DNA from 3 places in the Desulfobacula toluolica Tol2 genome. Region 1 is predicted to be linked to each of the others. Evidence: riboswitches for the same ligand, from Rfam matches in the RefSeq annotation. Region 1 holds a riboswitch; each other region holds the start of a gene.
What was found. Region 1 has a riboswitch for cobalamin ahead of TOL2_RS18300 (TonB-dependent receptor plug domain-containing protein). Riboswitches for the same ligand answer to the same signal wherever they lie in the genome.
Positions count from the first base shown of each region.

Region 1 (3,283 bases):
GGCATTCTGAATGCTTCGGCAAAATTGGCCCGTACACTTAACCCTGGTGCCAGTTTGTAGACTGCTCCTAAATTGCTGGACCAGTTGGTTTCATCAGTCTTTTGACCATCATCACTTTCGATTTCATATTTATCATAACGGCCCCCTGCCGATAGAATCAATTTGTTGTCCATCAGTTTGATTTTTGCCATGAGGAATGCCGCCGGGTTGTCATAAGTGTTTTCTTCACCGGCCATGGTATAGGTATTGCTGATGGCATAATTAGTCCAGTCAGCACCGGCTGTGATATGGGCGAAATCCCACTTAGCCGTCAGCTGTGCCTGCGCACCCTGTTGATCTGTATCTCTAAAGTAGGAATTATTGCTGCCATAATTTTCCGGATCAAAGGTTTCGTACTCATCTTTTCCATTAAAATAGCGCAGGTTCCATATCAAAAATCCATCAGCTGTTTGCCCATCATAAACCAAATCAAAGGTTTTGATGGCATGGTCCACATAATTGTCCAAATCATTATTGCTCAGATAGTCAGGATTTCCGATGCCATCACCTTCATACCCGGTATAGCTGAATCCAATCCGGTTTTCAGGCGCAAACGTCCAGCCGGTATTGAAACTAACTCTCTTTTTTGAATCAAATCCCGTGTTGTAATATTTGTCGCCATTGGCAGTGTCGTAATCATCCTGAGATGATTTTGAGGCATCAAATGAAAAGTCAAAAGCCTTGAACTGGCCGGAAGCTCCGGCTGAAGCCTGCTGATAGTCCCAGCTGCCTAAAGTTCCTTCCGCATAGAATGAAGGTTTGCCGGCCCCTTGTTTGGTAATAATATTGACAACCCCGCCCATGGCAGAAGCACCATACTGGACAGACCCAGGTCCACGGATGATTTCAATCCTCTCCACATTACCCAGCATTATTTTTGCCAGATTTCCGGTTCCGGCCCGTCGTCCGTTGATCAGAATAAGAACATGACTGGCCAGATCATTACCATGGGTTTCAGTCCTGAAACCACGGATTTCCACTGAAACAAGTGAATTGGGATATTCCCGGATCATAAACCCTTTTTTGGATAGCAAATCACCCAGATCCTGGGCAAAAGACTGCTGGATCTCTTCTTCTGTCACAATTGTAATATTGGTGGTGACATCCTCTTTTTTTTCTTCCACTCTTCCCGCAGTTACCACCATCGTGTCTAATATCGACGTCTTTTTTTCCGACTGTTCTATTTCTTCACTCCAGGCAGGCAGTGACCACATAAACAATAACACTGCAAACAACTTAACAAATCTATGCTTAAACATGAAAAAACCTCCTATAAACAAGTAAAATTGCCTGTCCGGAAAAACAAAAATCCCCGGACTGAATAATTATTCATTCCAGGGATTTCCCTTTTTTATCCTTAGATATTTGACAAGGGTCACTTCGTCCTCAAAGTTTATACCCTCTATGTTCAGGCAGGTCTTCTGACTAACGGATCAATCTTGCGCCACACCTTCCCAACCATTTGGTCAGTGGTATACTGCAGCGTTCGTCCCCGATTACAGCGGTGGGCCCGTCCACGATTTCAACGTGGTTCCCTATTGTGCTAAATGCTTTAAGCACCTGAACGGGAAAAAATATTAACTAATAACTTTGAAATGTCAAGTTAAAAACAAATTGTGTTTATTGGCCTCAATTTTTCACGCACGTTTTTAGCCTGATATTATTAACTTTCTATCAGAGAGAGCTTAATAAATTTTTAAACCTTGCCTGTCAGTTGCCTGTGTGACGGATTTCTGATGCTGAATCAATTTGTTGTTTTCATCAAAAAACATGATCAAAGAGAAACAAGCCCCATATCAGGTAAAAAATAAGAAGTCCTTGTTTAAGTGTATGTTTCATTTTATTCAAATATCGAGTGTTATAGTTCTTTGTTCAGAATTTTTTGGGTAAAACACATTCGGTATTACAATGGTATAACATCCAATGCATCTGATATATGGTCGCAAAATATTTTTGTAATGCCATCAATATAACCGATGCCGTGATCAACCACTGAGACCTGGATGTCGTTTCGTTCAAAGGTTTTCTGCCAGGAGTCTTCTTCGCAGGTAAGATCTTCCTTGAAGTGGACGCCTGCCACCAGCATTAAGGGGATGAGGCAGACTTTTTTATACCCGGCAGATTTTATTCTTTGAAGGGTATCGTCCATATCTGGAAAATATTCCACCACACCTATGAATATACGGTTGCCATAGTGTCGGCGAAGCACGGCTTCCATGGCAGGGTAGGCAGTCCATGCAGGGTGGTCCGTACCGTGGCCCACAAGGATGACGGCCTCATCTTTATCTTTTGGGAACATAGGCTCAAGGGCAAGAGCTGCTTTTTCATAGTCATTGTAAGAGGTCAGCAGGGGCAGGCCAATGGAGGAGCGGATATTTGCATGGCTTCTTTCCGTGACTAAGCGGTCGAATTCATGACCGCAGATCATGTGCAGTGATTGCATGACAACCCATTGGTGGCCCTGCTCGGCAAAAATTTGGGCCATTTCAATGGGATCTTTTAAATCAAGCTGTTTTTTGCGTTTCATGGTGCATTTTACCATTCTCGAGGAATAGGCCCAGTGAATTTTATGTTCCGGAAATGTGGCCTCAAACACCTGGCCCATTTTTTCATAGGTTGAAAATGCCCGTGCAGTGGTGCCGAATGCAGTTAAAATAATGGGAACATCTTTATTTGTATTTTTTTTACTGGTCATTGCTGTAATATCCTTTTTTTGTTTTTTGAAACTGCCGCCTGATGAACAAAATTATGATTTCACATTACCTGACAGTTCTGTTTTGTTTGCATTGCCTTTATCAAGGCAATGGCTTTTTGGGCGGACTTTTGCTGTTTTTTATACTTGGATGCTTTTAAAAAAGCCTTCTGCGACCGGGTAAGCTGGTGATCATTCATGGCGCAATACCCAAGCATTAGCCATACCTGGCCCGGGGTATCGTTTTTTGAGGCCGTCTTTTGTTCAAGCATTTTTTTTGCCAGCGTTTCATATGCGTCTGCTGCCTTTGCATATTCTTTTTTGTTATACAGGATTTGGGCTTTTATCCTGAGCAGTTTAATGTCCTGACAAGCGGACAGTCCTTTATCAATCCATTCCAGGGCTTTGTCCTGATCATAGGCCATGGTAAAGGCCCGGCTTATTTTTGCAATATTTTTTTGATCCTGTTTCTCTTTTAATGCAGCCGTGTAAAAAGATGCAGCCTTGGCTGGCACATCCAGGGAAAGATACAGGTCTGCCGCCAGCAAAAGC
Region 1 is NC_018645.1:4,014,545-4,017,827, reverse strand. It holds gene TOL2_RS18300 (TonB-dependent receptor plug domain-containing protein) at 1-1,298, opposite strand, end outside; cobalamin riboswitch at 1,434-1,618, opposite strand; gene TOL2_RS18295 (sirohydrochlorin cobaltochelatase) at 1,943-2,734, opposite strand; gene TOL2_RS18290 (tetratricopeptide repeat protein) at 2,794-3,283, opposite strand, start outside.

Region 2 (3,283 bases), 950 kb from region 1:
CCAGTTGATTTCAGAATCATAGCTTTGGTAGGGATCAGCCGGGGCAGAAGGCCAGCCTGCATAGTGTTTGTAGCTTTCAGATAGTTCCCGTGTTTTGTATCCTGTGATACCCAGGCGGTGACTGGCAGTAATTTGGCCTTCAGCAGTCACGTCAAATCCGTGGCGGTCTATATCCTTGTGACCGGACTCGATATCACCCTTAAAAATATCGCCAGGGGTTTTAATATCACGTCCTTGATAAGCATCCAGCCCCATGTCAACCCGCCAATTTCCTCCAAGATTTGCCCCCAGTCTTACATCGGCATTTTGGGTCATATATTCTGTATTGGCGCGTTTGTCTCCGTTTCCCATTTTTAAATCATCCTGCTGGTCATATCTTCGGGCTGATAGATCAAAATCGAAAATATCGTTCAAACTGCCGCCCAAAGCGGCTTTTTGAAAATTGGTATCAAAGGAGCCATATCCCAATTCCACCATTCCCGTCAGTTCACCCGTATTTTTTTTGGTAATCACGTTAACAACACCGCCCATGGCTTCACCACCGTACAACGAGGAGGCTGGACCTTTAAGCACCTCAATTCGTTCAATATTGTCACTTAAAATTGTGGATAGGTTGGTGGCACCGGCGGGCCGGCCGTCAATCAGAATCAATGAGTGTTTCGTGATTCCTGAAAATTCAGGTCTGAATCCGCGAATACCGATCCCGGCTAACGCACCGGGGTATTCAATCACCCCGATGGATGAATTTTTCTTTAGTTGTTCGGTAATGGTTTCACCAGTGGTCAGTTCAATTTCACGGGCATCAATTAATTCTATTTTAACCGGTAAGTTTTGAATTTTTTCTTCACTTCTGGTGCCGGTGACCACCATTTCATCCAATTTTGCAGGTTTTTCACCGGCAATTGCCGGGTTGACCAAACAAAGGCCAGGAACAATAAGGGTCAAGACGATCATGAGTGTGGGTATTCGTTTGTACATTTTCCCCTCCATAAAACAAGCGTCATCATAAAAAGTGAGGTGGGATAAAAAAAGCTCAAAAAAATTGAGTGTATCATCCCTTTGTCTAACCTGGACGGTCTCTTTATAGGCTAACGCCCGGTTTTACCGGGGTGTTTTACAAACAAAAATCCCCGGATCATTTTATTAATAAACGATCTGGGAGTCCCTGATTTTTTCCACAGATTCACATGTGCCATCCCTTTGTCCACGAGGAGTGACATTTCCTATTTCCAGGCAGGTCTTCTGACTTTCGGTTCATCCTAGTAGCTGTTCCTTCCCGGCATAAAACAGCCAGTGGTTTCTTTACAGCGTTCGTCTCCGATTACAGCGGCGGGCCCGTCCCTGATTCAAACAGGGTTCCCATATTATCCCATGTCGGGCACCTGAAAATTGTAAAAATACTTAAAAGAAAAAAAAGATGAAGTCAAATAAAATTTAAAAATTGTTTTTTTTAATCAAACAAAGCATTCATTTATTTTGAATCATTATGTTCATCCGGCTTTTTTCGAGTATTATCAATTGTTGTCAATATATTAAAAGCTTGGTGAATGGATAAAACAAACGACGCTGTTTATACTGAAATTATGCTTGACTTTTTCTTATTTGTCTTGTAGCACAGAGTAAATTTTATCTGGTGCCATCGGCTTAATAGGGAATTTCGTGTAATTCGAAAACGGGCCCGCCGCTGTAATCGGGGACAAATGCTGCAATATGCCACTGTTGATATAATGGGAAGGCGCAGCATGAGGATGATCCGAAAGTCAGAATACCTGCCTGGTAAAACATAGGAAAACCGTGTACGGCAATGCCGGTTTTTCATCGGATCTATTTGGATAAAAAAGGGACATCCTCGGGTCGTAAATTATTTACGGTTCGGGGATTTTTTATTTTTGGGCAGGGAATGTGAGAATGGAAAAAAAACCGTTAAAAATTGTTTATTGCTATACCCATATGTTTTCAAAAAAACTCTGGCAGAAAGCTGCTGCCAGGTTGAAAGATCAGGGGATTGATCTCATGTTTTTCAGGCAGGGATCAGATCCGGAAGGATTGAACAGCCGGCAAACCATCCACGGGGATGTGTTCATGGGAGAGGTGACCAAGGCATTGCCCGGATTCCGGCAGGTTCTGGATCAAGCCCGATCCTTTGAACACCGGATGCTGCTCAGTGAAGAAGGGGCGGATGATTTTTCCAGTTTTACCCGACAAGAAACCCTTAAGGTTCATGAATACCTTAATTTGCCCCATGAAAACAATTTTATCAATGCCATGCTTTTTATTGCATCCTTATGCAACATTCCGGTCTCATTCAATGATCCTGAAACCGTTGCCACCTGCGGCGTGTATCATCCTTCAGCAAATACCTGGTTTGGAACTGCAAATGAGTATATGAACTGGTATATTAGCAAAAAGGCGGACTTTATTCCTTTTGGATGTGCAGGGATTGTCTGCGCTTACAACCAGATTATTGAAGAAAACACAAAAGAAATAGACGCCCTGATAAGGATTCTTGAAACAAACGACCTGATACCCTTTTGTGTGTTTACCCGGGGCGAGGCCCATGCTCCGGATTCATATGATCAACAAAGCAATGCCACGTCTAAAAACCCGTATGACTGGATGAGACTGTTTGAAGCCGGTGATATCCGGCCTGATATTTTGCTCAACCTGCTTGCGGGAAGATTCCTTGCCCGGCCTGAAGACGGAAAATTTTTAAACAGCCTGAACATTCCTGTGATACAGCTTATCAAATCCTATGCTCACTCTGTCGATCAGTGGAAGGCAGACCCGGCAGGCCTTAAAAGCCACAGCATGATTTATTCCCTTTCCCAGCCGGAAATGAACGGGGTAATAGAACCCACCATGGCAGCCTGTGTGGAAGACCCCGGGGAAGGCGCAAGAACAGGCGAATACCGGTTTGAACCTGTACAGGAACGCCTGGAATCACTGGTAAAACGTATCCGGCGATGGCGAATTCTCCAAAAAAAGGCCAATCACGAAAAAAAAATCACCATCGTGCTTCACAACAATCCCTGCAAAGGAGTGGAATCCACCGTGGGCATGGCCGTGGGCCTGGATACATTTGAAAGCCTGGGGGCAACTATAAGGGCATTGGGTGCGGCCGGATATGATATTAAGGATTGCCCGGTTGAGGGTTTGGCTCTGAAAAACGCTGTTTTTGAAAAAAAAGCATTTTCAGAATTCAGATGGACCACGGTGGATGAAATCGTGTCCAAAGGTGGTGGGCTGCATTTCATGGGCGCAGATGAATATCAACCCTATTTCA
Region 2 is NC_018645.1:4,967,129-4,970,411, forward strand. It holds gene TOL2_RS22225 (TonB-dependent receptor plug domain-containing protein) at 1-978, opposite strand, end outside; cobalamin riboswitch at 1,216-1,401, opposite strand; cobalamin riboswitch at 1,615-1,791, shown strand; gene TOL2_RS22230 (cobaltochelatase subunit CobN) at 1,909-3,283, shown strand, end outside.
Region 2: linked by a shared signal. The riboswitch ahead of TOL2_RS22230 (cobaltochelatase subunit CobN) and the one ahead of TOL2_RS18300 (TonB-dependent receptor plug domain-containing protein) in region 1 are both predicted to bind cobalamin.

Region 3 (3,283 bases), 630 kb from region 1:
ACCAAATGCCCAGATGGTTTCATATTCAAACCCGGAGGTGAGATATTTGCCTTTCTTGTCATGGTAAACATTGGAGCATCTGATCACACAACCCGGATGGCAGGGCTCTGTTGTAATACCCCCTCTTTGCTCAATGTTTTGTGCCATTTTTTCCCCACTGATGTCCTGGGCATGCTCAAACCGGCCTGACCTGAAATTTTTTGTTGGCAGGGTGCCTGCTTCATTGATGACATTTACCAATACTGCCGTACCAAGTGCGGGAAGGCCTTGTCCTGTAACCGGATGTTTTCTGAGCATGTCCACCCATTTTTTATTGGCTGCTTTAAAGGCATCCGGATCTTTTATTTCAAGACGTCCTGCACCCTTATCATCCACGACAATGGCTTTGATTCTTTTTGCCCCCATAACCGCTCCCAAACCGCCTCTGCCGTGGGCACGTCCCGGTCTCCCGTTCATGTCGGCCTGCTGGATGCTTGCGCCCTTCAAACATTGTTCGCCTGCCTGGCCAATGCTTAAGACTCCAACTGATTTGCCATATTTTTGCCATAGATTTTCCATGACCTCATAATTGCCCTTGCCCGCAAGATGGCCTGCATCAAGGATTTCAACTTCATCCTTATTGATGACAATGATGCTGTAACCCTCTGTTTGGGGTTTGCCTTCCAGAACAAGGGCGGTGATCCCCAGTTTGGCCAGTTTCTGTGAAACAAGTCCGCCTGCGTTGCTCTCTTTGATGCCGCCTGTAAGAGGCGATTTGGCTCCTGCTGAAAGCCGTCCTGAATCTGCGGCAGGAGATCCGGACATAATGCCGGGTGCAAAGATTAATTTGTTTGCTTTTCCAAGCGGGTGACAGGTTGCAGGCACTTCATCCAGAATCATTTTGGATGTGAGCGCCCGGCCCCCAAGACCTGCATAAGCTTTGGGAACTTGTTCAAACCCAAAGGTTTTGTTTTGGGTGTTAACCCTTAATAATTTCCCCATTTTTTCCTCCTTGGCTGGTTGATAAAAAATGATGATTAATTGTTTTTTTTATGTTGACTTGGCGAGATTTTTTCCAGTTCAGCTTAAAAATTTGTCATATCCACAACAAGACCCTTTTGTTGTTCAATGAAGACCCCACTCTTTTATATGACATGGGCATTTTATCAAGTCCAGCAGAAATAAAGTAAATTATTTTTTTTGTAAAATATTGACTTCATCTGCCGTATTCTATAAAAAGTGTTCATATTTTGTTGGTTGCCTTGGCAAACGGAACACGGTGAAACTCCGTGACGGTCCCGCCGCTGTAACCGGAAACATCTGTTTTTTTTTGTAAAGGCCACTGTGAAAACGGGAAGGCTAAAAAAACAGGTTTAATGCCGGAAGTCAGAAGACGAGCCAGGTAAAAATCATTGTAGAATCTGATGGTAAAAGGTTTTGTAAGAACTCATCTCTTGCAAAGCTTTTTTTGGGTTTTACAGGAGATTTTATAGCGAGGAAACTATGACAACACAGCTTGAGCATGCCCGTCAGGGCACCATCACAAAACAGATGCAAATTATAGCCCGGACCGAAGGGCTGTCTGAATCCTTTATTTTAGATCATGTGGCAAAGGGTGAAATTGTTATCCCCTGTAATCCCAAGCGCCCCGGGCAAAAGGTTACCGGAATTGGAACCGGCCTGCGCACCAAGGTGAACGCTTCCATTGGAACCTCTTCAGATATCTGTGATGTTAATCTTGAGGTGGCAAAGGCAGAGGCTGCCCAGGAAGAAGGGGCTGACACCTTAATGGAATTGTCTGCCGCCGGGGATCTTGATAACGTAAGGCAAACGGTTCTGGCCAATACCGATCTTGCTGTGGGCAATGTGCCGTTGTACCAGGCATTTAAAGAAGCCATCCGCAAATACAAAAATCCGGCAAAATTAGATCCTGAATACCTGTTTGACCTGATTGAAAAGCAATTGGATGACGGCTTGAGCTTTATGGCCATTCATTGCGGGATCAACCAGTACACCATTGAACGCTTAAGAAAACAGGGATTTCGTTATGGCGGTCTGGCATCCAAGGGCGGAACCTATATGGTGGCCTGGATGGATATCAATAAAAAAGAGAACCCCTTGTATGAGCAGTTTGACCGTGTGTGTGCGTTGATGAAAAAATATGATGCCGTTCTTTCCTTAGGCAACGGGATCAGGGCCGGTGCCATCCATGACAGCCATGACCGTGCCCAGATGGCTGAAATGATCATCAACTGCGAACTGGCGGAAATCGGTCGGAATCAGGGCTGCCAGATGATGGTGGAAGGACCGGGCCATGTCCCCCTGGACGAAATTGAAGGCAATATCATGCTGGAAAAACGCATGTCCGGCAATGCGCCTTATTATGTTTTAGGCCCCATCCCCTGCGATACCGGCGCAGGATACGATCATATCACCGCCGCCATTGGTGCGGCAAGTTCCGCCCGGTTTGGCGCGGATCTGATCTGTTATATCACTCCTGCCGAACATCTTGCCCTGCCGGATGTCAATGACGTGAGAGAAGGCGTGAGGGCCACTCGGCTTGCAGCCCGTATCGGGGATATTTCCAAATACCCTGACCGGCGGGAAAATGAAAAACAGGCTGCCATGGCAAGACGGGACATGAGATGGAATGATCTGGAAAAATATCTGTTATTCCCTGAAATTGCCAGAAAAACCCGTGAGGAACGTGCGCCTGCCCAACAAGAAACCTGCACCATGTGCGGGGATTTTTGTGCCATGAAAAAAGGCATGGAAATATTTGAGAAGGATATTACAGACAAGAGGTAAGTATTATGAGCTTATTAGATCAGACTATTTTATCCATTGATGAAACACTTGATGAGGATGCATTTCATTCGGCAAAAGAACGGCTGGCAAATCAGGCCAAGCCGGTTGGAAGTCTTGGCATCATGGAAGATATCTCAGCAAGGCTTGCCGCAATAAAAGGCACCATTAATGTTAATCTTTCAAATAAACGGATCATTACCTGTGCGGGAGATCACGGGGTTACCCAGGAAGGGGTCAGTCTTTTCCCGGCTGACGTCACCCCCCAGATGGTCTATAATTTTGCCAATAACGGGGCATCGGTCAATGTCATTGGAAAACATGCGGGTGCTATTGTTAAAGCGGCTGATATAGGGGTAAATCATGATTTTGCACCGGACCTGCCCATCTTTCATAAAAAAGTCAGATACGGGACCGCCAATTTCACAAAAGAACCTGCCATGACACGGGCAGAGGCTATTTTGTCTATTGAAGCAGGCATTGAAATCGTAAATGAACT
Region 3 is NC_018645.1:4,648,370-4,651,652, reverse strand. It holds gene TOL2_RS21130 (aldehyde ferredoxin oxidoreductase family protein) at 1-981, opposite strand, end outside; cobalamin riboswitch at 1,217-1,396, shown strand; gene thiC (phosphomethylpyrimidine synthase ThiC) at 1,483-2,787, shown strand; gene cobT (nicotinate-nucleotide--dimethylbenzimidazole phosphoribosyltransferase) at 2,793-3,283, shown strand, end outside.
Region 3: linked by a shared signal. The riboswitch ahead of thiC (phosphomethylpyrimidine synthase ThiC) and the one ahead of TOL2_RS18300 (TonB-dependent receptor plug domain-containing protein) in region 1 are both predicted to bind cobalamin.